3 regions of the Oceanobacillus longus genome follow, and region 3 is predicted to be linked to each of the others. Evidence: riboswitches for the same ligand, from Rfam matches in the RefSeq annotation. Region 3 holds a riboswitch; each other region holds the start of a gene.
The links. Region 3 has a riboswitch for preQ1 ahead of queC (7-cyano-7-deazaguanine synthase QueC). Riboswitches for the same ligand answer to the same signal wherever they lie in the genome.
Positions count from the first base shown of each region.

Region 1 (7,391 bases), on a different contig from region 3:
TAAAACAGCGTCAAGTGGTTCTGGAGAAATGGGTGTTGGAACAGTTCACCATATTGCTTGGAGAGCTAAGGATGATGCAGATCAGCTTGAATGGCAAAAATATATCAGTGAGAAAGGCTATGGGGTAACCCAAGTTAAGGATAGAAATTACTTCAATGCCATCTACTTCAGAGAATATGGGAAATTACTATTTGAGATCGCAACTGATCCACCAGGTTTTGCTCATGATGAGTCTTTTGAAACAATGGGTTCTGAATTAAAATTGCCAGCACAATATGAGCAGTACCGCGAGCAGCTTAATCAAACATTGATTCCAATTGAAGTGAAAAATCTGGATTGATCATCCAATTATCGAAGGAGGAATATCGGATGCTTTCGTTTAACCCAACTAACAATACCGAACGGGAAAATTACAAACTATTAATTGGCAGTATTATACCTCGACCAATAGCATTTGTAACCACCGTTGCAGAAGATGGTACAGTTAATGGAGCTCCATTCAGTTATTTTAACATTGTTTCCTCTAACCCTCCGACGATTGCCGTCTCTATTCAGCGAAGAGATGGTGAACCAAAAGATACAGCACATAATATTCTGAAAGCAAAAGAATTTGTAGTGCACATCGTTGATGAAGATAATGTAGCAGAGATTAACAAAACCGCTGCTACCCTTGCACCGGATGAAAGTGAGATAAAACTGGCTGACCTTACACTTACAGATAGTGAAACAGTGACAGTTCCCGGGATAAATGAAGCAAAAATTCGAATGGAATGCACCTTGGACCATGCCCTTGAATTAGGCGAAGACAATACAGTTAGTACGGATTTAATAATCGGTAAAGTCGTTCACTTTCACATTGCAAAAGAATTATATACAGATGGAAGAATTGATCCTACTAAACTCGGTGCAGTCAGCAGATTAGCTGGTACGAATTATGCAAAAATCGGAGAAATCTTTTCAATGGAACGACCGAAGTAAAGAGAGGAGAATAAGTAGTGAAACATATTTTTAAAAAAGGAAATGACCAATCAAAACCAACATTATTATTACTGCATGGTACAGGAGGGACGGAAGAGGATCTTCTTCAACTTGCAGAAATTATTGATAAGGAAGCAAATGTTCTCAGTGTTCGCGGAAATGTGCTTGAAAATGGAATGCCCCGCTTTTTCAAGCGATTAGCTGAAGGCGTATTTGATGAAGATGATTTGATCTTCCGCACAAAAGAATTAAATGAATTTTTGGACGTGGCATCCGTAAAATATGAGTTTGACCGTAACAATATTACTGCAGTCGGCTATTCAAATGGAGCAAATATTGCCGCCAGCTTGCTATTCCATTATAAAGATGCATTAAAAGGAGCGATTTTGCATCACCCAATGGTTCCAAGAAGAGGAATCGAATTGCCCGATCTCTCAGGTAAAAGTATATTTATTGCAGCCGGTACGAATGATCCAATTTGTCCTGCACAGGAATCAGAAGAACTAAAAACGTTATTAGAAAACGCTGGTTCCGATGTAGAACTCCACTGGGAAAACAGAGGCCATCAACTGACAATGGATGAAGTACAAGCAGCAACAACATGGTATAAAAATTAAAGACTCCGAAGTTCTTCCAGTTAAATGGGTAGAACTTCGGAGTCTTTAATTTCTGATAATCACATAGATAAGGTAAGCGACATACGCCAACGCCAGTATGAGACCCTCGCGTTTTCCAATTTTGAAATTCGTTCTGGAAAATATTAATAATATTATCGTTAAAACAACCATAATGAACAGGTCAATAAAAACTTTTCCATCAAATGCAAGTGGTGTGATAACGGACGATGCACCTAGAACTAGAAGGATATTAAAAATATTACTTCCAACAATATTTCCTAGCGCAATTTCACTTTGTTTCTTCAACGCTGCCGATACGGACGTCACGAGTTCAGGGAGAGAAGTTCCTATAGCTACAATGGTAAGACCTACTAATGTTTCACTCATACCAAGTGAATATGCTATTTCAGTTGCATTCGATACAACCAATTCTCCGCCAATAATGATAGCTGCCAGTCCAACTAGCGAGAAAGTAATATTTTTCCCCCATGTAACTCCTTCAGGCAAAGGTTCCTCCTTTGAAGCATTCCTATCCTTAAAAGCAATTTCAAAAACATAAATCATAAAAATACTAAAGAACAAGAGAAGAATGAAACCATCACCTCGAGTAATCAAGTTATTCATTTCACCTTGAAGAAAAACATCACTCATAACAATTAGTAACGCAGCGGTAGATAACAACGTAAAAGGTATTTCTTTTTTAATTGTTTCATTCTGTACCTTTAATGGATATAAAAATGCGGCCAAACCAACTACCAATGTAATATTAAATATATTACTCCCAACCACATTACCCATCGCTACATCTGCACTGCCATCCAATGCAGCAAAAATACTTACTGTCAGCTCCGGAGAACTTGTACCAAAGGCGACAATTGTAAGACCAATAAGAATCGGTGATATACGTAGCAATGCAGCAATATTGGAGGAACCATCAACAAACCAATCCGCACCCTTAATTAATAAAGCAAATCCTAAAATTAATAAAATGTAAGCCATGTTGTGTTCTTCCTTTTATAGATTATTTTATTACATATTATTACTTTACCCTTAATTAGAAAATAAATCTCAACTAGTGACTCAACTTTCGCAGAATTTTGCTATTTTTTATCTTCGCATTTTACATAAATTCCGAAGTAACTGCTGGTTGATTTCAATCATATCAGTATATAGAAACTTCGGCGACCGCTCGGGGAAATATACTGCGCTTTCCACGGGCGGCTGGTGAGCCCCTTCATGCTAACGCATTTCAGTGTCTCACCGATGCCTCTCTTCCCGTAGGAGTCTCCGTATATTTCCCCGAGCTGGTTAGAAGGTTGCTGACAATGACAATGACTACACCTGCTAATAGCTAAAATATCATCCTACAGCTTCACCAGTCCGGGTGAGCGGCGGGCGGTGACTCCTGCGGGAATAGCACGTGTCCGAAGACCAGAAGAGTGGTTTTCTCTTCGGGGCTGAGGCCGTGCCCTAAGGATGCGCATCCGCCCAGAGCGATCATGGACGGCAGCAAGAGCGCATTTCTCCTGAAAATAAATCTAAAGTTAGTTCGCATTTTATCTCAACTCTGCGATGATTAAAAAGCATTAAACATTACGAAAATATCCTTATTCTTACCAAGTTTAGCAAGCTGGTTAGTAAAGACATGCTAAGTTTACCCCAGTTACCTGTTTGATACCTATTTTATTGGTCGAAAGGTGATTAATGATAAAAAGAAATATTTCTATACATAATGAAGAAGAAGCTACTGAAAATGAATTCCAGTAGCTTCTTCTTCATTATTAATTTAGTCTTAGCTGAATCGTATTTCCTGAAGGATCTTCCGTTACATAATAATCTTCTTCTGCTTTCACCGAAGCTCCTACTTTTTCCAAATTTATCTTTGTTTTATGAAGCGCATCCTCATCAGGGAAATTCAGTGTAAACCAATTCAATCCTGCGCTGTTTTCAGTAGGTGTAGGCGCACCGACTCCATTCCAGACGTTTAAACCTATATGGTGATGATAGCCATTATGTGATGTGAAAAGCGCCCCTGGAAATTCCGTAACGACGTCATACCCAAGACCATTCACGTAGAACCTTCTTGTTTTTTCTATATCAGAAACATGAAGATGAATATGTCCAATGACCGTATCGGTTGGCATCCCTTTCCAACCCTCTTCTGTTTCAGCAAGTAAATCATCTCCATCTAGCGCTACTGTTGCCATGGATACTTGATTATCAGACCAATTCCATTCAGAAGAATCACGGTCATGAGCAATCTCTATGCCGTTTCCATCCGGGTCATCAAAGTATAGAGCCTCACTGACATAGTGATCGGATGCCCCTAGACGCATTTGGCCACCAGAAGCCTGTATAATGTGTTTCAGGAATGCGGATAAATCTCCGCGAGTTGGCAAGAGAATTGCAAAGTGATATAATCCGGTCGTTCTTGCCTCTTTTGGTGCAACATTTTCTGGCTGTTCTAATGTTAATAATGGTATTTTACCATCCGCAGATAGAACTGCTTTGTATTCTTCTTCTACCAATACTTTAAATCCCATAAAATCTTTATAAAAAGTAATGGATTTCTTTAAGTCTGTCACATTTATATTAACTTCTCCTACGTATATTGTCGGTTGTTCGAAAAATTTCTTTTCCATAACTATCTCCCTTTACACTTTTTTATGTTTAACTTACTTTTAATTACATGTTTATACTTAGTTACTTTATGTAAGTATTATAATGATTTTTTTTATTATTGTCAAATGACCCTTATTAAAAATAGTAAGAAGTAAATAAAAAAGGCTTTTCTTTTATTTGTTTTTGTATTATACTTGCTTGCATTGCTTTACGTGGTTCGTAACCATCCCACGAAAAAAAACTAAGGAGAGATTTACAATGACCGTAAGAACACTTGTAATTAATGGTTTATTAGCAGCATTATATATTGCTGTATCTGCACTTATTATACCTTTTGGGTTTACAAATATTCAATTCCGCATTTCCGAAGTATTCAATCACCTGATTGTGTTTGATAAACGTTACTTCTTCGGAATTGTACTAGGTGTATTTTTATATAACCTTTTATTCTCCCCATTAGGGTGGTATGATTTGGTTTTCGGAGTTGCCCATTCAGCTATCTCATTGGGTATTATCATATTACTTGCAAAATATATAAAAAATATTTGGGTGCTTCTTGTTGCAAATACAATAGTCTTCACATTCAATATGTTTATTATTGCATTTGAATTGAATCTAGCATTGGCACTGCCATTCCTATTTACATGGCTTACTACAGCTATTGGCGAATTTGTTGTGCTGGCAATCGGTATTCCAATCATTTATGCTCTAAATAAAAGATTACATTTTGATAAACTAATTTAAATTACTTCATCATTCGTTTTAATTTTGCGGATGATGAAGTTTTTATTTTGCCCGCTCGACAACATTGCTTATACTGATAGTACATTCCACACCGGAAAGGATGGAGTTTAAATGATTGTCAGAGAACATGACCAGCATTTTGTATTAATTCAGCAGGATCACCACGCCCAAATCTCAGGAGATATTATGAAGCAGTGGAAATCGGATTATTTTCATGGTATGGAACTTCGTGAGTCGGTTGAATACGCTGCTTATCAACATGATCATGGTTGGAAGGAGTTTGATAAGCAACCCTTTTTGAATGATAAAGAAAAGGTACCATTTTCCTTTTTTGATTTTCCTAACCTACCCAAAATCATTCTATATAAACACGGTATTGATGAAGTACAAAAAGTAGATCCCTATGCTGGAATGCTTTGTAGCGAGCATTATAAACGCTTTTTATTGAACAATACTTCACTTGAAGCACAGGCATTTGTTACGTATGAGGAAATGCGTCAACAAACGATAATTGACACACTAAACAAATTCAACAAACGTTTGTTTGAATTTCATTATAGTCTTCTCCAGCTTGCAGATAACCTTTCATTATACATTTGTATGAATGAGCCAGGTGCTGAAAAACAAAATGAGCATTCTTTTTTTAAAAAAGGTATTCCAACCAGCACCACTCTCCATGAATTCTGTAAACAGAAAATACAACTTCGATGGCTAAATGATCATACCGTAGTGATAAATGACTTTCCGTTTGAGGAATCAATTGAGATTACTTTAAAACAAAAGGTTATTGCAAAAGATACGATTGCTACGAAAGGATTAATTGATAGTTATGAAGAGGCTTCTTTTGAGGAAGTACCAATCACCATTTTGCCGGAGTAATTTCCTGCTTGTAGAGTAATCAAAAATAAGAAAAGCTGAACTACCTATACACGCGGAAGTTCAGCTTTTTAATACTTTTTCGAAATCAATCCCATTCATAGGGAGTTGCCTGGTATACATAGTAATTGAGCCAATTCGAAAACAACAGACTGCAATGGCTTTTCCATCGATATAATGGTGCCTTTTCCGGATCATCATCTGGGAAATAGTTCTCCGGCATTTGTGTTTTAATACCTCGTTCATGATCCCGTTGATATTCCTCCGCCAACGTTGTAGCGTCATATTCTAAATGACCGGTAGCCATTATATTTTTACCATCTTTGGATCCAGCAAGAAAAACTCCAGCTTGATCGGAATGAGCCAGTACTTGAAGTTCCGGATGATTCCTTATCCGCTCATACTCAATATCGGTGTATCTAGAATGTGGTGCAAGGAAATGGTCATCAAACCCGCGAACAAGATTTTCATTAGGTAGTAATACTTCATGTTCATATATACCAAAACATTTTTTCGGCAATTCATATTTATTTATTCCATAATGGTGGTAAAATGCAGCCTGTGCACCCCAGCATATATGTAAAGTTGAAGTTACGTTCTCTTGGGACCAGTCCATAATATCCTGTAGTTCTTCCCAATAATCAACTTCTTCAAATGGAATAAGTTCTACCGGAGAACCAGTAATAATCATTCCATCGAATTTCTTTTTATTTACCTCAGAAAACGACTGATAGAAAGTGTCTAAATGAAGCTTACTTGTATTTTTCGAATGATGTGTTGTCATCCTTAAAAAAGATATATTTACCTGGATGGGTGTATTCCCTAGAAATCGAAGCAGCTGGGCCTCCGCTTTTTCCTTTTCAGGCATCAAATTTAAGATTAATATATTTAATGGACGAATATCCTGCATTGTGGCACGTTCTTCCTCCATCACAAATATATTTTCCTTTTCAAGAATTTCCTTTGCCGGTAGTTGAGCTGGTATTCTTATAGGCATATAAAAAGCCCCCTTTCTTAGACATTCCTAGTTGTATCAAAATCTATTAGATATTCAAACGATTGTCAATACTAATTCAATGAATTTTTTAGGTAATACTATTAGTTTATCAGAAGAAAGGGTCCATATGTCAAAGGTTAATCAAATTGTTGCTATATTCTGTTGTTAATCCCCTCTTCTTTTAATTACTAACATTTTTTCCTTTGTTTTTACTGGATATGTGCCTGACTGAAATATAGTTATACACTAGTTATACACTAATATTGGCACTTCTCTTTTCAAAATCAGCATTTGGATAGTATGCATTCTTTACTAAAACATTTGGCCCCAGACATTTAACTGCCGGACAGTGACAGTTGAGGCTTTTTGCGGTATTTGTTTTCAACCATGTTGCATAGGAATCCAGTAAAGACGTTGTTTGGATATTACCAAGTGAAGGCTCATCAGCAAAATCAGTTACAATTACTTCGCCTGTGAAAATATTTACATTAAGACGCGAGCGACCATCCGGGTCATTTCTAATGGTCACATTCCTCTCTTTATACAAGCGTTTTAAA
Region 1 covers NZ_JBHSAO010000010.1:85,041-92,431, forward strand. Annotated here, with positions in the region: gene ACFOUV_RS13725 (ring-cleaving dioxygenase) at 1-340, shown strand, start outside; gene ACFOUV_RS13730 (flavin reductase family protein) at 370-978, shown strand; gene ACFOUV_RS13735 (alpha/beta hydrolase) at 996-1,595, shown strand; gene ACFOUV_RS13740 (calcium/sodium antiporter) at 1,641-2,594, opposite strand; gene ACFOUV_RS13745 (VOC family protein) at 3,377-4,237, opposite strand; PreQ1 riboswitch class I at 4,424-4,468, shown strand; gene ACFOUV_RS13750 (QueT transporter family protein) at 4,476-4,961, shown strand; gene ACFOUV_RS13755 (DUF3891 family protein) at 5,073-5,840, shown strand; gene metA (homoserine O-acetyltransferase MetA) at 5,926-6,834, opposite strand; gene yfkAB (radical SAM/CxCxxxxC motif protein YfkAB) at 7,085-7,391, opposite strand, start outside.
Region 1: linked by a shared signal. The riboswitch ahead of ACFOUV_RS13750 (QueT transporter family protein) and the one ahead of queC (7-cyano-7-deazaguanine synthase QueC) in region 3 are both predicted to bind preQ1.

Region 2 (7,391 bases), on a different contig from region 3:
TGTTAGGTAATTTTTTCGCTGGGTCATTATGTCCCTGGCGCTTTTTATTCGCTATGTCCTTTTTCTTTGTATCATTAAACTTTTTTACGAACTCATTTGTATTATCCATTCTTGCACCACCTCCTCAAATAATCGAATACGCTTATTCTTACCATTGAAAGTTGAAAAATGCATAGCCCTGTTTCGTAAAAAGGACGCTTAGTAATTTGGTGTATAAAAAATCCAAGTTTACTTTTTAGGCATATTGAGGTAATATTAATTCCTACTAACTTTATTGGTTAAGGAGGGCATTTTAATGGAACAATCTATTGTCACAGAGAAAAGATTTAATTTTATACCGACAACCGTTATTACTGAGCTCAGTCCAATGCAAAAACCAATCATGTCATTGGGAATTATAGCTGCTATTGCATTATTGATAGCTACTGTTGTTACAGCAGGCTGGGTACAGGGTGTTTTATATATCATAGGACTTGCATTAGGTGCAACGTTGCTCCATGCCAGATTTGGGTTTACTTCGGCTTTTCGCAGACTCGCTTCAGTGGGGAATGTACAGGGACTTCAGGCACATATGGTCATGCTTGCAATAGCGACAACATTATTTGCAATTATTTTAAGTACAGGTTTTAGTTTTACAGGACTTACACCTGCTGGGTATGTATCTCCTGTTGGGGTCAGTGTTATTTTCGGATCATTTATTTTTGGTATTGGTATGCAGCTTGGTAATGGATGTGCGTCTGGTACATTATATAATTTCGGTGGTGGATCATCATCCATGATATTAACGCTGATTGCCTTTATTATCGGATCAACAATCGGTGCTTATCATTTCTCATTCTGGATGGGTACACCTTCTTTGCCTCCGATATCATTGGCTGAATCCACTGGACTTGGGTTTTTTGGTGCATGGATTGTTCAGCTAGCTTTATTTGCTTTAATCTATGGGGTTACTGTTAAAATTGCCAAACGGAAAAATCCCCCATCCATGAAACCTCTTCCTACAACAAACGGATGGAAAAAAATATTCAGAGGTGCATGGCCACTATTTGCTGCGGCAATCATTCTTGCAATCCTAAATGCTTTGACTTTGACAGTCAGAGGTCAACCATGGGGGATTACATCTGCTTTTGCTTTGTGGGGAGGAAAGACACTTCAGGCAATTGGTATCGATGTGACTAGTTGGGGTTATTTTACAGGAGCGAACGCGGAGGCTTTATCACAAACGGTATTGGCTGATTCCACGAGTGTCATGAATTTCGGTATTATACTTGGAGCATTTATTGCAGCCGCTGCCCAGGGATCTTTCAAACCGAAGAAGTTTAAACCTGGTGTTGCTGGTGCTGCTATTGTTGGTGGTCTTTTGATGGGATATGGCTCCCGTCTTGCATTCGGCTGCAATATTGGCGCATACTTTGGCGGGATTGCCTCCTTTAGCCTTCATGGTTGGGTATGGGGAGTAATGGCATTGCTTGGAACTGGACTTGCTTTGTTTATCAGACCATTATTCGGCATGAAGAATCCGAAGAAATCGGATCAATTTTGTTAATAAAAGACTAGTAATCTATTTCTTCACTTTGCTAAAGTATTAAAAAAAAGCTCCGTTCCTTTATCGAAAAGGAACGGAGCTTTTTTTATCTTAAGGTCAATTAGCGAATTCTGCTTTAACAGTCTTCGAGTTTTGAAGAACGAGTACACCAGCAAATTGCATTGTCACTTTGATAAAGATTTGTCCTAAAATTGCCATCCATACTGCTTCCCAAGGTACAAACCCGGCCCCTAGAGGTGATAAACCAATAATTACGAAAATAGTCGAATCCAGTACACCACCAACTGTTCCGCTATAAAGTACACGGATATGCATCGGCTTTTTTATCCTGGAATAAATTTCTGTATCCACGGTTTCTGAAACGAGGAAACTAATCGCACTGGCAAAAACAATCCATAATGTATCCCCTAACAGATAACTTGAAATTGCAGATAAAAGCAGTGCCATACCAATCAACAAGTACGTTTTTTTCTTGCCGTATTTGTTTTGTACCATATCCCGTAAGATAAATGTTAACCCAATCAGAAATGACCCCCAAGGGATAATAAATACTCCTAATTCTAATGGGGCAAACTTTGCGGTAACAATATTTGCAATAATAATAACAATAAGGTAAAAAAATATTCGCATGGATAGCGCTCCTTTGTACAGTATTAATCAGGAACACCTACTGTCGAACGAGAGAATCATAGTAAAAATTCAATAAAATACAAAAATAAAAACCATATCCTAAAGAAAGATATAGTTACTTCTTTAGTTTTTTATAGAGGGTTTATTCTAGAACCTCTCCCACAAAGCAGGTATTAAATTGATGTTTTTATTATAGCATAAAAATGGTCGACTGGAGGCTTATTTTCTCCCTTCACAGTTGTTATCGGTCATAATGGCAGACCAGTTCATCGTGATCTAGGGTGCATCTCAATTAATACCTTGTTTAATTTTCAAATAGAAAAGGAATAATAACTATATATGAATATAAAGGAGGGTGTTATTTTGAGTCAGGAAGAAATTAAATCAACCGTTGAGAAAATTTTTAAAGAAAGTCCGGTTGGAACGATGGCGACCGTGAAAGGAAATAAGCCTCATTCGCGATATATGATGTTTTTCCATCGGGATTTAAAACTGTACACAGCTACGAATAAAGATACGGATAAAACAGATGAAATTGAAGAAAATCCATTTACACATATCCTCATCGGATACGAAGGTGGAGGATTTGGCGATCAATACGTGGAATATCAAGGCAAAGTATCCTTTAATAACTCCGAAGAACTGAAAAAGGAACTATGGAATGATGATATGAAGCTTTACTTTGAAGGACCGGATGATCCCGAGTATTTGATTTTGGAAATAGAGCCACTTCAAGTCCGTTTAATGAATAAAAAAGGTGAGCCGCCTAAACAATTGGATATTTAACAGCTCACTTAACGTAAGTAACGATTAATATGACAGGAATTTCAGGGGGTCAGTCCTTTGATGTTCCTGTTTTTTTATGGATGGATTTAGTATGCCAATTATAGTCCTTTATACCGACAGAGTATGAAGATAATGTTAATGTTATTAATCTTCATTGAACAACACGTAAGGTTTAAGTAAATTACCTAATTTTAGTGAAAAAGTATGCTTAACTGAAAATGCGAATGTTAAGGAGGCAACAAAATGAGTCAAGTTGAATTAATCGATATTTCCAAGTCATACGACAAACAAAAAAGTGTATTAGATGAAATCAATTTATCCATTGAAGAGGGTGAATTTTTTGTTCTTGTTGGCCCCTCTGGTTCTGGTAAAAGTACATTACTTCGAATGATTGCAGGTCTGGAAGAAATTACAGGGGGCACATTAAAAGTAGATAAAAAAACCGTTAACCACCTCCCTCCAAAAGATAGAAACTTATCCATGGTCTTTCAAAATTATGCATTATATCCGCATTTATCCGTCGAACAAAATATCCTTTTTGGATTAAATGCAAAAAAAGTAGATAAGAAAGAACAGCGAAGAAGATTAACGGAAACTGCTAAAATGATGGGATTGGATAAACTGTTAAAACGAAAACCAAAAGAACTATCAGGTGGGCAAAGACAACGGGTAGCGCTCGCTAGATCTGTTGTTAGTGAAGCACCACTGTGTTTGATGGATGAGCCACTTTCTAATCTGGATGCTAAATTACGCGCCCATATGCGAGTGGAAATTCGCAGGTTGCAGAAGAGATTGGGTCTGACCATGGTCTATGTAACGCATGATCAAGTGGAAGCGATGACGATGGGTGATCGAATAATGGTATTGAATGACGGTAAGATTCAGCAAGTCGGTAAACCGATTTCGCTCTATAATGAGCCAGCAAATTTGTTTGTTGCATCATTCATTGGTTCGCCAAAGATGAATTTAGGCAAAGTTGTTTATTCATCAGATACAAGAAAGTTAATTATTGAGGATACGCTTCTGTTAGATGTCGATTCAAGCTTCTTAAATATGATTTCATTAAATAAAAACTTGACGATTGGTATTCGTGCAGAGCATATTCTTCCGGCAACAGATAAGGATCCGACACATCATCTCGAAGTTGTGAACGTGGAACATTTAGGAAATGAAACGTCTATTGCATTCGATATTGGTTCAGAAATGTGGACAGCAAAATGGCCCGGTCAATGGGCAATTAACGTAGGTGATTTCGTGCCCATACATATAACGATAAACAATTTAAGTTTCTTTAATACAGATACAGGAGAACTGATCAGGTCTGCAAATATAAGTAAGAAACAAGAGGTCGTTGCAATATGAGTATAAGCAATGCAGTAGTTCAACCAACTGAGTTGAATCAACTTGATTTTGACCAAATCAAAAAGAAGCAGCGAACAAAGGGCTTTTTAAAAGGAATCCTGTTTTTGTTTCCTTCCATTGTTTTATTTAGTATATTTTTGTTCTACCCGCTTCTGCGTACAATTTATTTAAGTTTCTTTCTTACCGATGCAAAGGGTGTAACGACTGTCTTTGTAGGCTTTGATAATTTTATCAATATGTTTAACTCGCCAATTTTCTTACAAAGTATTCAATCAACCTTTTTATTTGTCTTATATACGGTGCCTGTAACTATCCTTATAAGCTTATTTCTAGCCGTTATTGCCAATGAGAAATTAAAGGGAATTGGGTTCTTTCGGACAATCTACTCGTCAACCATGGGGATTTCTGTTGCAGCAGCATCCGTATTCTGGTTGTATCTGTTCCATCCAACCATCGGGATGCTAAATGTTATTTTACGTTCGCTTGGGTTTGAAAATATCGGATGGCTTACAGATCCAACATGGGCACTGATAGCTGTTTCGTTGACAACGATCTGGATGAATATCGGTTTTACATTTTTAATTCTCCTTGGTGGGTTGCAGTCCATTGATTCTTACCTCTATGAAAGTGCAGATATCGATGGAGCGGGCTATTTCTACAAACTTAGACGTATTACGATACCCATGCTGTCACCGACATTGTTCTTTGTCGTTACGGTCACCATTATTAATGCCTTCCAGACATTTGGTCAAATAGATATTCTGACGCAGGGTGGGCCACAAAATACGACAAACTTAATTGTTTATTCCATATATCGGGAAGCTTTTGTCAATTATCAGTTTGGTTCGGCAAGTGCCCAAGCGGTAGTATTGTTTATCATTATCCTACTAATGACTTTCTTGCAGTTTAAATTTGGTGAAAGGAAGGTTCATTACCAATGACAATGCCAATGAGCAGGAAAATAATTTTATATGTTTTACTGGCTATTTCGGGAATGATTGTATTTGCACCGACCCTTATGGCATTCATGATGAGTTTTATGTCAAACAAGGATATTATGACCGGGAGCCTTCCAACATCACTGTCTTTTGATAATTATGCAAAAGCATTTGGTCAGTTCCCATTACTGAAATATCTATTTAATAGTTTCTTCATTTCGGTTTTAATTATGCTTGGACAATTGTTGTTATCGAGCCTCGCAGCATATGCCTTTGTGTTTCTGGAGTTTAAAGGAAGAGACCTTTTATTTTACTTATTCATTGCTACGATGATGGTTCCATTTGAGGCATCCATTATCCCGAACTTCCATATTATCCGTGACTTGGGTTGGATTGATACGTATCAGGGGCTGTCTGTACCATTCTTTGCAATGGCATTCGGAACGTTTTTGCTGAGACAAAACTTTAAGCAAATTCCTAAAGAGCTAAGAGAAGCAAGTCAGATTGCTGGTATGGGCGATTTTAAATTTTATTTAACGGTCGTACTACCAGTTGCTAAAACAAGTCTAATCACACTCGGTGTCTATGGATTCCTAACATCATGGAATATGTATCTATGGCCACTGCTTTCCACAACGAATGACAGTGTTCGTACCGTACAAATCGGATTGAAGCAATTACAGACACAGGAACAGTTGAATGACTGGGGTGTGATCATGGCTGGGGCAATTATTGTTGTTATTCCAACCCTGATCCTATTATTCCTTGGTCAGAAAAGGCTGCAAAGAGGGCTAGCAGAGGGTGCATTAAAATAAGAGGATTTGTGTAATCTCCCGCCTGGTCGGGATTAAATAACTAGATTCATAAATTAAAAGGAGTGTTAAAAGTATGAAGAAATTACTCGCATTACTGATGTTAGGTCTTGTACTATTTATTGCAGCATGTAGTTCAGAAGGTGAAGCATCAGAGGATGAATCAAGCGCAAGTGACAATGAAACGTCAGAAGAAAGTGAAGTGAGTGATGAGTCGCAAACTGTAACATTCTGGCATTCGATGGGTGGAGCTGGACAGGAAGCATTGGACGCAATTGTGGATTCGTATAATCAGTCACAGGATGCTGTTCAGGTGAATGCCGAATACCAGGGTACATATGATGAAGCATTAACAAAGTTTAATGCTGTTGCAGGCACGGATAGTGCACCAACAATGATTCAAACGTTTGAAATTGGAACGATGTCCATGATCAATAGTGGCAATATCGTGCCAATTCAAGAATTTGTTGATACAGACAGTTATGACATGAGTGGATTGGAAGAGAATATTGTAAACTACTATTCATTGGATGATACATTTTATTCCATGCCATTTAACTCTTCTACACCTGTCATGTACTACAATAAAGAGGCATTTGAAGCAGCAGGTCTGGATCCAGAAGCGCCACCTGAAACGTTTGAAGAAGTAGAAGAGGCTAGCACTGCAATTGTAGATTCCAATCCAGATATGAAAGGTTTTGCATTGCAGGCATATGGTTGGTTATATGAACAATTACTGGCAAACCAAGGTGCATTATTATTGAACAATAACAATGGACGTACAGATACTTCTACTGAAATTGGCTGGACAGAAGAAGAGGGGAAATCAATCTTTACATGGGTAGAAAATATGGTGAATGATGGAACTTTTGCTAACTATGGTACAAATGGCGATAACATGGTGGCTGGTTTCCTTGCTGGTGATGTATCCATGTTCTTGCAATCATCTGCAAGCTCAAGAGACGTCATCGATAATGCACCATTTGAAGTTGGCATTGCATTCTTACCACATCCTGAAGAAAAGGAACGTCAAGGTGTTGTCATCGGTGGTGCAAGTCTTTGGATGATCGATGGAAAACCAGAAGCTGAACAGCAAGCAGCATGGGATTTCATGAAATATTTACAAACGCCAGAAATTCAAGCAGAGTGGCATGTGGGAACTGGATACTTTGCAATCAACCCAGCGGCATATGAAGAGCAGACAGTAAAAGACGCATATGAGGAAATGCCACAATTACAAGTGACCGTTGATCAATTACAAGCAACAAAGCCATCTTACGCAACACAAGGGGGATTAATGGATATGATTCCTGAAGG
Region 2 covers NZ_JBHSAO010000003.1:2,410-9,800, forward strand. Annotated here, with positions in the region: gene ACFOUV_RS05950 (DUF4023 domain-containing protein) at 1-109, opposite strand, end outside; gene ACFOUV_RS05955 (YeeE/YedE family protein) at 296-1,546, shown strand; gene ACFOUV_RS05960 (VUT family protein) at 1,643-2,176, opposite strand; PreQ1 riboswitch class I at 2,294-2,339, opposite strand; gene ACFOUV_RS05965 (pyridoxamine 5'-phosphate oxidase family protein) at 2,540-2,962, shown strand; gene ACFOUV_RS05970 (ABC transporter ATP-binding protein) at 3,206-4,324, shown strand; gene ACFOUV_RS05975 (carbohydrate ABC transporter permease) at 4,321-5,265, shown strand; gene ACFOUV_RS05980 (carbohydrate ABC transporter permease) at 5,268-6,077, shown strand; gene ACFOUV_RS05985 (ABC transporter substrate-binding protein) at 6,151-7,391, shown strand, end outside.
Region 2: linked by a shared signal. The riboswitch ahead of ACFOUV_RS05960 (VUT family protein) and the one ahead of queC (7-cyano-7-deazaguanine synthase QueC) in region 3 are both predicted to bind preQ1.

Region 3 (7,391 bases):
TTGCCCTTTTATACCTTGGATTATTTCTTTTACTGGGGAAATGGATTAGAATTCGTGTGAAATGGTTGCAGAATTTATTTTTACCCTCCTCCGTCATCGGTGGATTTATTGCGTTGCTTGTTGGTCCACAAGTTCTTGGAAGAATAGTAGAACCTTACATAGGAGACCAGTCATTTTGGTCAAACGGGCTTATGTTTCCAGCTGCGACAGAAGTATGGAGTGAACTGCCCGGATTGATGATCAATGTTGTATTTGCAACCTTGTTCTTAGGAACCATCCTTCCAAATCTTTCAAAAATATGGCGGGTTGGTGGGCCACAGCTTGCTTTTGGCTGGACACTTGGCTGGGGTCAATATGTAGTCGGTATCCTGTTGGCAATGCTCGTGTTGACACCATTCTTTGATATGCCACCCATTGTCGGGGCCTTGATTGAAGTATCTTTTGAAGGCGGTCATGGCACAGCCGCAGGACTACAGGGGACATTTGAAGAAATGGGATATCCAGAAGCCTATGACTTGGCTGTCGGATTAGCAACGGTTGGTATTCTATCAGGGGTTATAATAGGAATTATCATCATTAACTGGGGAATACGCAAAAAGAAAACAGAAATCATTAGAGATGTTGAAGAATTTTCCTCCTTAAAAAAGGCGGGAATTGTGGAATTTGAGAATAGAGAGCCTGCAGCAAAAATGACGGTTCGTCCGGAATCAATCGAGCCACTTTCCTTTCATTTTGCAATGGTTGCCTTGGCAATTATCGTAGGGTATATTTTACTTCAATCGTTCGTAAGGATCGAGGCAACCGTCTTCGGTTCCGATTTAATGACCTATGTTCCATTATTCCCTTTTGCAATGATTGGAGGAATAATCGTACAACTATTCTTAAACAAAGTAGACAATGCATATCTAGTCGATCGACAAATGATTAGTCGTATTCAGGGGTTTTCATTAGATATTCTAATATTAGCAGCGATAGGAACGGTGTCACTAGATGTTATTGGAGACAACTTCATTCCATTTCTTCTAATTGCGATTACCGGTATTGCATGGAATGTGATTGGATTCTTTGTCCTCGCTCCAAGAATGATACCTACGTATTGGCTGGAAAGAGGAATCGGTGATTTTGGTCAATCGATGGGGATTACCGCGACTGGTTTACTCTTGATGCGTGTTGCCGATCCTAAAGCCGAATCTCCAGCTTTTGAAGGCTTCGGCTATAAACAGCTCGCTTTTGAGCCATTCCTTGGTGGAGGATTAGTAACCGCATTATCTGTTCCACTAATCTTTCAATTCGGCCCGATCCCATTCTTTACTTTCGCGGCAATCATGTGTGTAATTGGTTTGCTCGTTGGTTTACTTTATTTTGGTAAGAAGAAAAATTAAAGTTAAAGGGCCATAGTAGATGAATATGGCTCTTTTTATGAAAGAAATGCTATAATAAAAGGAAATATTTTTAAAAAGTCTGCACTATTGCAGGAGAGGTTCTAGCTACACCCTCTATAAAAAACTAAGGATGGAACTGTACCTTCCTTATCGGTATGGTTTTTTTATTCGGGTGAGTAGAATTCTCTTTTTATATTATGAAAGGGGAATTTTTTTTATGGAAAAAAATAATAAAGCTGTCGTCGTATTCAGTGGTGGTCAGGATAGTACCACCTGTTTATTCTGGGCTTTGAAAAAGTATGATCACGTAGAAGTGGTGACATTTGATTACAATCAACGCCATAAAGAAGAAATCGAAGTAGCAAAGGAAATTGCTGCTGACTTGAAAGTACGACATCATGTTTTGGATATATCGCTTTTAAGTCAATTGGCTCCAAATGCGTTAACACGTGAGGAAATCGAAGTAAAAGATGGGGAGAATGGGGACCTTCCTTCCACCTTTGTCCCCGGACGTAATCTGCTCTTTCTGTCATTTGCAACTATCTTGGCAAAACAGATTGGAGCGAAGCATATCATTACCGGGGTTTGTGAAACCGACTTTAGCGGTTACCCGGACTGCCGTGATGTTTTTGTTAAATCACTAAACGTAACACTGAATTTATCGATGGATGATTCGTTTGTTATTCATACGCCATTAATGTGGCTGGATAAGGCAGAAACCTGGGAACTTTCCGACCAGCTTGGTGCCTTTAACTATGTTCGCGAGAAAACAATTACCTGTTATCACGGAATTCGTGGCGGGGGATGTGGGGAGTGTCCTTCATGTAAGCTGCGAAAAAATGGGCTCGATATGTATCTGCAACAAATAAACAAGGGGAACTCCTGATGTTAAACAAACTCAGAAAAAAGTTTTTCATAAATCTGATGAATGACCATACTAAGCAAAGTTACATGAGAATGGTCACTCATAGAGCTGGGGAACGGCTAAATACAGCAAAAAATGCAGTAAAATTGTAGGAAGGAAACCCAATGAACTTGTTTATGGATGGAAGAATATTAAAGGTGTTTTTGAAAAGTAATTTATCTTTATTGAAACTTACGCAAGAGTAAAATAAGGAACTATCAATTGATAGTTCCTTATTTCACTAAAGAAGCAGCCTCCACCTATCCATTCTATTTAACTGGGTTTTCTATTACTACTTTTGAAGAGGATAGATTTACCTGATTTGCAATGGTATCTCCAACAGGGCAATGGGCTTCAATAAATTCCTTATATGCCTGTATTTTCTCATCAGGAGCATTTGTTTCAATATGGAACGTATAACGAATATTGGAAAAGCCTGGTCGTACATCCGATTTACCAAAGAAACCATCCAGATCAATATCACCATCTAATTCGACCCAAAAGTTTTGAAGATCAACCTCAAACTTTTCAGCATAAGTTCTAGCAACAATGGATTGGCATGCACCTAATGAAGAAAGTAGCAGCTCTACTGGATTCATCCCTTGATCTGTACCACCTAAATTCTTAGGTTCATCTATTATAACTTTATGACCTCTAGCTTCAGCTTCCACTAACACATTTTCCTTTAATACTGTTTTCGCACTCACTGTTGTAATTGCCATTAAAAATCTCTCCTTTTTCATATGGTAATTTATATTAATTAGAGACCCTTCTCATTAACGAAAGGGTTAACAAAATATATTTGCTTTTGCTAGTAACTTTCATCTGCGGAATCTTTTAATACATATTATTTACATCGGAATTATTATATATAATATCACATTATTTTAAATAGTCAATACACTAAATATTTTTAATTTATAAATAGACAATAATTGTTAAAATCAAGAGTTTTGACTGCAAATTATCTCACTTAAATATTGGTGCAAGCGTTGTATTACAAAACGTAAGTATATTTCTTCGGGGGATGTTTTTGAATATTATGTTATTATGAAATTGGCGTTATTTAACTATCTGGCAGCCATTATTGGAAGAAGTAAGTATTTTTTAATTAGGGGGAGATATGGTGAATCGTTTTAAAGTTTATGGATCTATAGATAGTGATAAAACAATTATCGCCCTGCCAGCACTAGGTGAAAGAAAAGAGATATATGAATCTTTATCATGGTATTTAAAGGAATATAAAATTATTGCAATAGATTTACCTGGACATAATCAAACTGAGCAAGTAGATAATTCTATTTCCTCATTTGTATTAGAAATTGAAAACATTTTAAAAAAATTAATGGTTTCTTCCGCTCATTTCATCGGAAATTCTATTGGCGGTTGGATTATACAAGCTTTTTATTCTAAATTTCCTCACTATGTAGAATCATTGACATTGTTAGATGGTGGTTACTATTTCCTCGGATAAAGAGAAGAAAATGGGGAAGAAGTTCAATTACCAGTCATTGAACGTTTGGAAGATCTCGAAAAAGCGATAATTGAAACTACTGATTCTATGGAAAGTCTAGCAGAAGAAGAACGTGATCATTTGAATTCTTATCTGCAAAAGAACTTCGTGTTAAAGGAAGATTTATACATACATCATAGTAACGAAAAAGCATTAAATTCTTTATCAAAAGAAGTAATAATAACTGACTATTGCTTGAAACAAAAAATGGAAAAGCCCTTTTCGTTGCTCCTAGCAGAACACAGTATGGATGAATTTAGTAAAGAAAAAGTAGAAGTTTTTAAGCAGCTTCATACGAATTTATCTGTCATCCCAATTCCAAGCGGATATCATTTCTTACCAATCACAAATCCAATACAGGTGGCTAATACTTTAAGAAAAACATATACTTACTAATTGACTAAGCGGTTCCGTTTCCTAACCAATCGCTCCTTTATATAGCATGATAGCATTAATGAAAATTAAGGCTTAGAGAATTTAGTTCTCTAAGCCTTTTTATTATATTTATATTTGGAAGGTTATTCCACCCCAGGAACCCAGCCTGGGACAGATGTAATGACTTTCCAAAATGGATCTGGAAAACCCAATGCTTCCTTACCATCCAAATCAAGAGTCGTATTAATATCTGCTTCATTCCCACTTTCGATCTTCTGTACCCATTCTGGATCGATTAGAAGCTCCCTGCCAAGTCCAACAAATTCGATTCCTGTCTTCATCGCTTCCGCTACGTCATCTGCTGTATAGAGCGACCCGACTCCAACAAGCGGCACCCGTTTATTGATTGTCTCCAAAAGTAATTCGATACGTGTTCTTGATGTATCGGCTTCTCTTCTTGCCTTAGACCAGAAGTACTGCAATGATACATGAAGATAATCAAGTCCTTTATCTGCCAGTACATCAACCAACTTTAGTGTATCTCCCATCGTAATACCAGGGGTTTCCGGTTCTTCAGGGGAAAAGCGGTAACCAACAATAAATGGCTCTTTCGCATATTCTTTCACAGCATGTTGTACTTTATCAATAACAGCTAACGGAAATGTCATTCGTTTTTCTATAGTACCACCGTATTGATCTTCTCGTCTGTTGGCATGTGGAGAAAAGAATTGCTGGATCAAGTATCCATTTGCACCATGAATTTCAACACCATCGAATCCAGCTTCAATCGCTCTACACGTCGCCTGGCCGAACGCTTCAATAATTTCCTCGATCTCTATCACCGTTAATTTTCTTGGTACTACTCCAAGAGTTCCCGCGCGTTCAGCAGGAATATTACTTGGTGCTGTGACATCTCCATTTGGAACTTGGTCAGATGGACTCATTCTTCCAGCATGAAAAATTTGTAAAATTGCCTTCGCACCCTGACGCTTAATGCTATTAGCAAGTTTAGCTAAACTAGGTATTAATTCGTCACGATCACAACCAATCTCACCAGGAAACCCCTTCCCACCTGGTGTGATATTTGCAACTGCTGTAATAACAGCACCCACACCTTTCGCTCGTCGGGTATAGTATGCTATTTCTGCATCGGTCACAGTGCCATCTGGATTGGATGAATAATTTGTCATCGGTGCCATCATCATTCTATTTTTTATTTCGATTCCATTTGGTAATTGATAAGGCTCAAGTAGCGCTGCATATTTAGTTTTCATGATTTTCCTCCAATATATGATAATTAGGTTTTACCTATTTTAAATGAACGTTCAATTAGGATAGCACCTTTTCTAAGTGTATGGAAATAAAATGAACTACTTTAAAAAGCAATAATTCTCCAACTTATTTTGTCCAAATAGATGTATTTTTTTCAACTTGAATAAACCTGTCTGCTTCTATGAAAAAAGGAGGTCATTACTCAGGTCTAACAATCTGAGTAATGACCTCTTATAAATTTAAAAATTGTTCTACTTCATTAATACCTTAATCCGTGTCCTAGTGTATAAACGTTTCCGTCACTATCTTTATATGCATAGCTAAGTCCTTCAGGCATATACTTGTCTTTATCATAGCCTGGTACATCATTTCTGGACACACTTTCACCATTCTGATAAACAGCAATTACTTGTTCACTTGCTGGTAGTGTCATTGGAAGAACACCTACTGGTTTGCTATTGCCTGCGATAACTTCAAACTGTGCATTATAGAAAGTATCGTATCCAGCAATTAATGCATCTGCAAGTGGTTCCACGTTTCCAAGAAGCCATGGTAATGTCACATTCACACTGACAACCACTTTACCACTGCGACTACGAACATTGTCTGCCACTTCTTTTAGACGATTGATACCTGTTATGGTAGTTTCCTGATACAATGAACCATCCAAAGCGGATACTACTTTATCCTGACAAATATCAAGTTCTAATAGTCCTGGTGTCGCATTGAAGTAAGAACCAGATTTTGGATGTAAGAACATAATCGCTACGTCAGCTTCTTCATAGTTATCGGTCAACGTAAACTGGCCAAGCTCAAGACATTCTTTTCTTGCCTTTTCCGTGTATGCTGTTGCACGTTCTTCTTCCTTGTGTAATACTTCCACGTAAACTTTCTTACCGTTAAGCTTTTCAGCTGTTAATGGTAATGTCTCGTTTTGATTTTTAAGAATGGTTACAGATTTTTTATGGCCCTCATATGCAGCATCCCAATTCGCTTTGTTACTAACTACAGTTGTAGCCGATTCTGGTGAATTATACGTACGATCATCGAAAAGACCTAACGTAAACATTTCTGTAAGCAGTCGCTCATTCGCTTCATTAATACGGTTTTCACTAATCCATCCTTTGCTGATGGCTAGTTTAAGATTCTCAATATCATTTGTATCCGCAACAATATCTGTTCCAGCATTGACTGCTTTAGCAAAACGCTCGGCCTCACTCAAGCTTTCAACGCCCCAGCTCATATTATTGATAATACCGCTGTCACTATTGATATAGCCTTTGAATCCAAGTTTTTCCCTAAGAATATGATTGATGAAATAATGATTAAATGTGAAGCCTACCTCTTCGAACGGAATGTCTTTCCCCTCGAACTCCTGTACCACACTCTTCTTAATACTTGGAATAGAATAATATGGCATGATGGACGATGTTCCATGTTCTACTGCTGCTCTAAATGGTGGTAAGTGATACTTCTCTAAGCTACCTGGAGTTGGGTATAGATTCCACTTTCCTTCTTCATAATGTGGGTCAAATCCATTTTCCCTTGCTCCGCCACCAGGAAAATGCTTCGTTGTCATTGCGATACTATCTTTCCCTAACGCTTTACCTTGGAATCCATCAATCAAGCGACCAATTGCATCAGAAATAAATTCCGGATCTTCTCCAAACGTACCGTACGTCCGCTGCCATCTTGGATCTGTAACGGTGTCTGCCATATACATATAGCCTTTTCTAATTCCCGTAGCATCCCACTCCGCGCGAGCAATTTTAGCAAATTCGCTAATAAGTGATGCATCTCCACCATCTTTAATTTCTCCCTGTGCTGCAGCTGCGAGTCCTAAGGTTCCAGGCCATGTGGAGAAAATTCCACCAGCATCATTCATACCAAAAATAGGTTCTGCATTTTCATTTCTTGAATTTGATGCAATCAAAACAGGAATACC
Region 3 covers NZ_JBHSAO010000002.1:1,395-8,785, reverse strand. Annotated here, with positions in the region: gene ACFOUV_RS05470 (sodium/glutamate symporter) at 1-1,382, shown strand, start outside; PreQ1 riboswitch class I at 1,472-1,516, shown strand; gene queC (7-cyano-7-deazaguanine synthase QueC) at 1,600-2,268, shown strand; gene ACFOUV_RS05460 (OsmC family protein) at 2,556-3,008, opposite strand; gene ACFOUV_RS05455 (alpha/beta fold hydrolase) at 3,413-3,760, shown strand; gene ACFOUV_RS05450 (hypothetical protein) at 3,806-4,195, shown strand; gene ACFOUV_RS05445 (NADH-dependent flavin oxidoreductase) at 4,318-5,448, opposite strand; gene ACFOUV_RS05440 (glycoside hydrolase family 3 protein) at 5,706-7,391, opposite strand, start outside.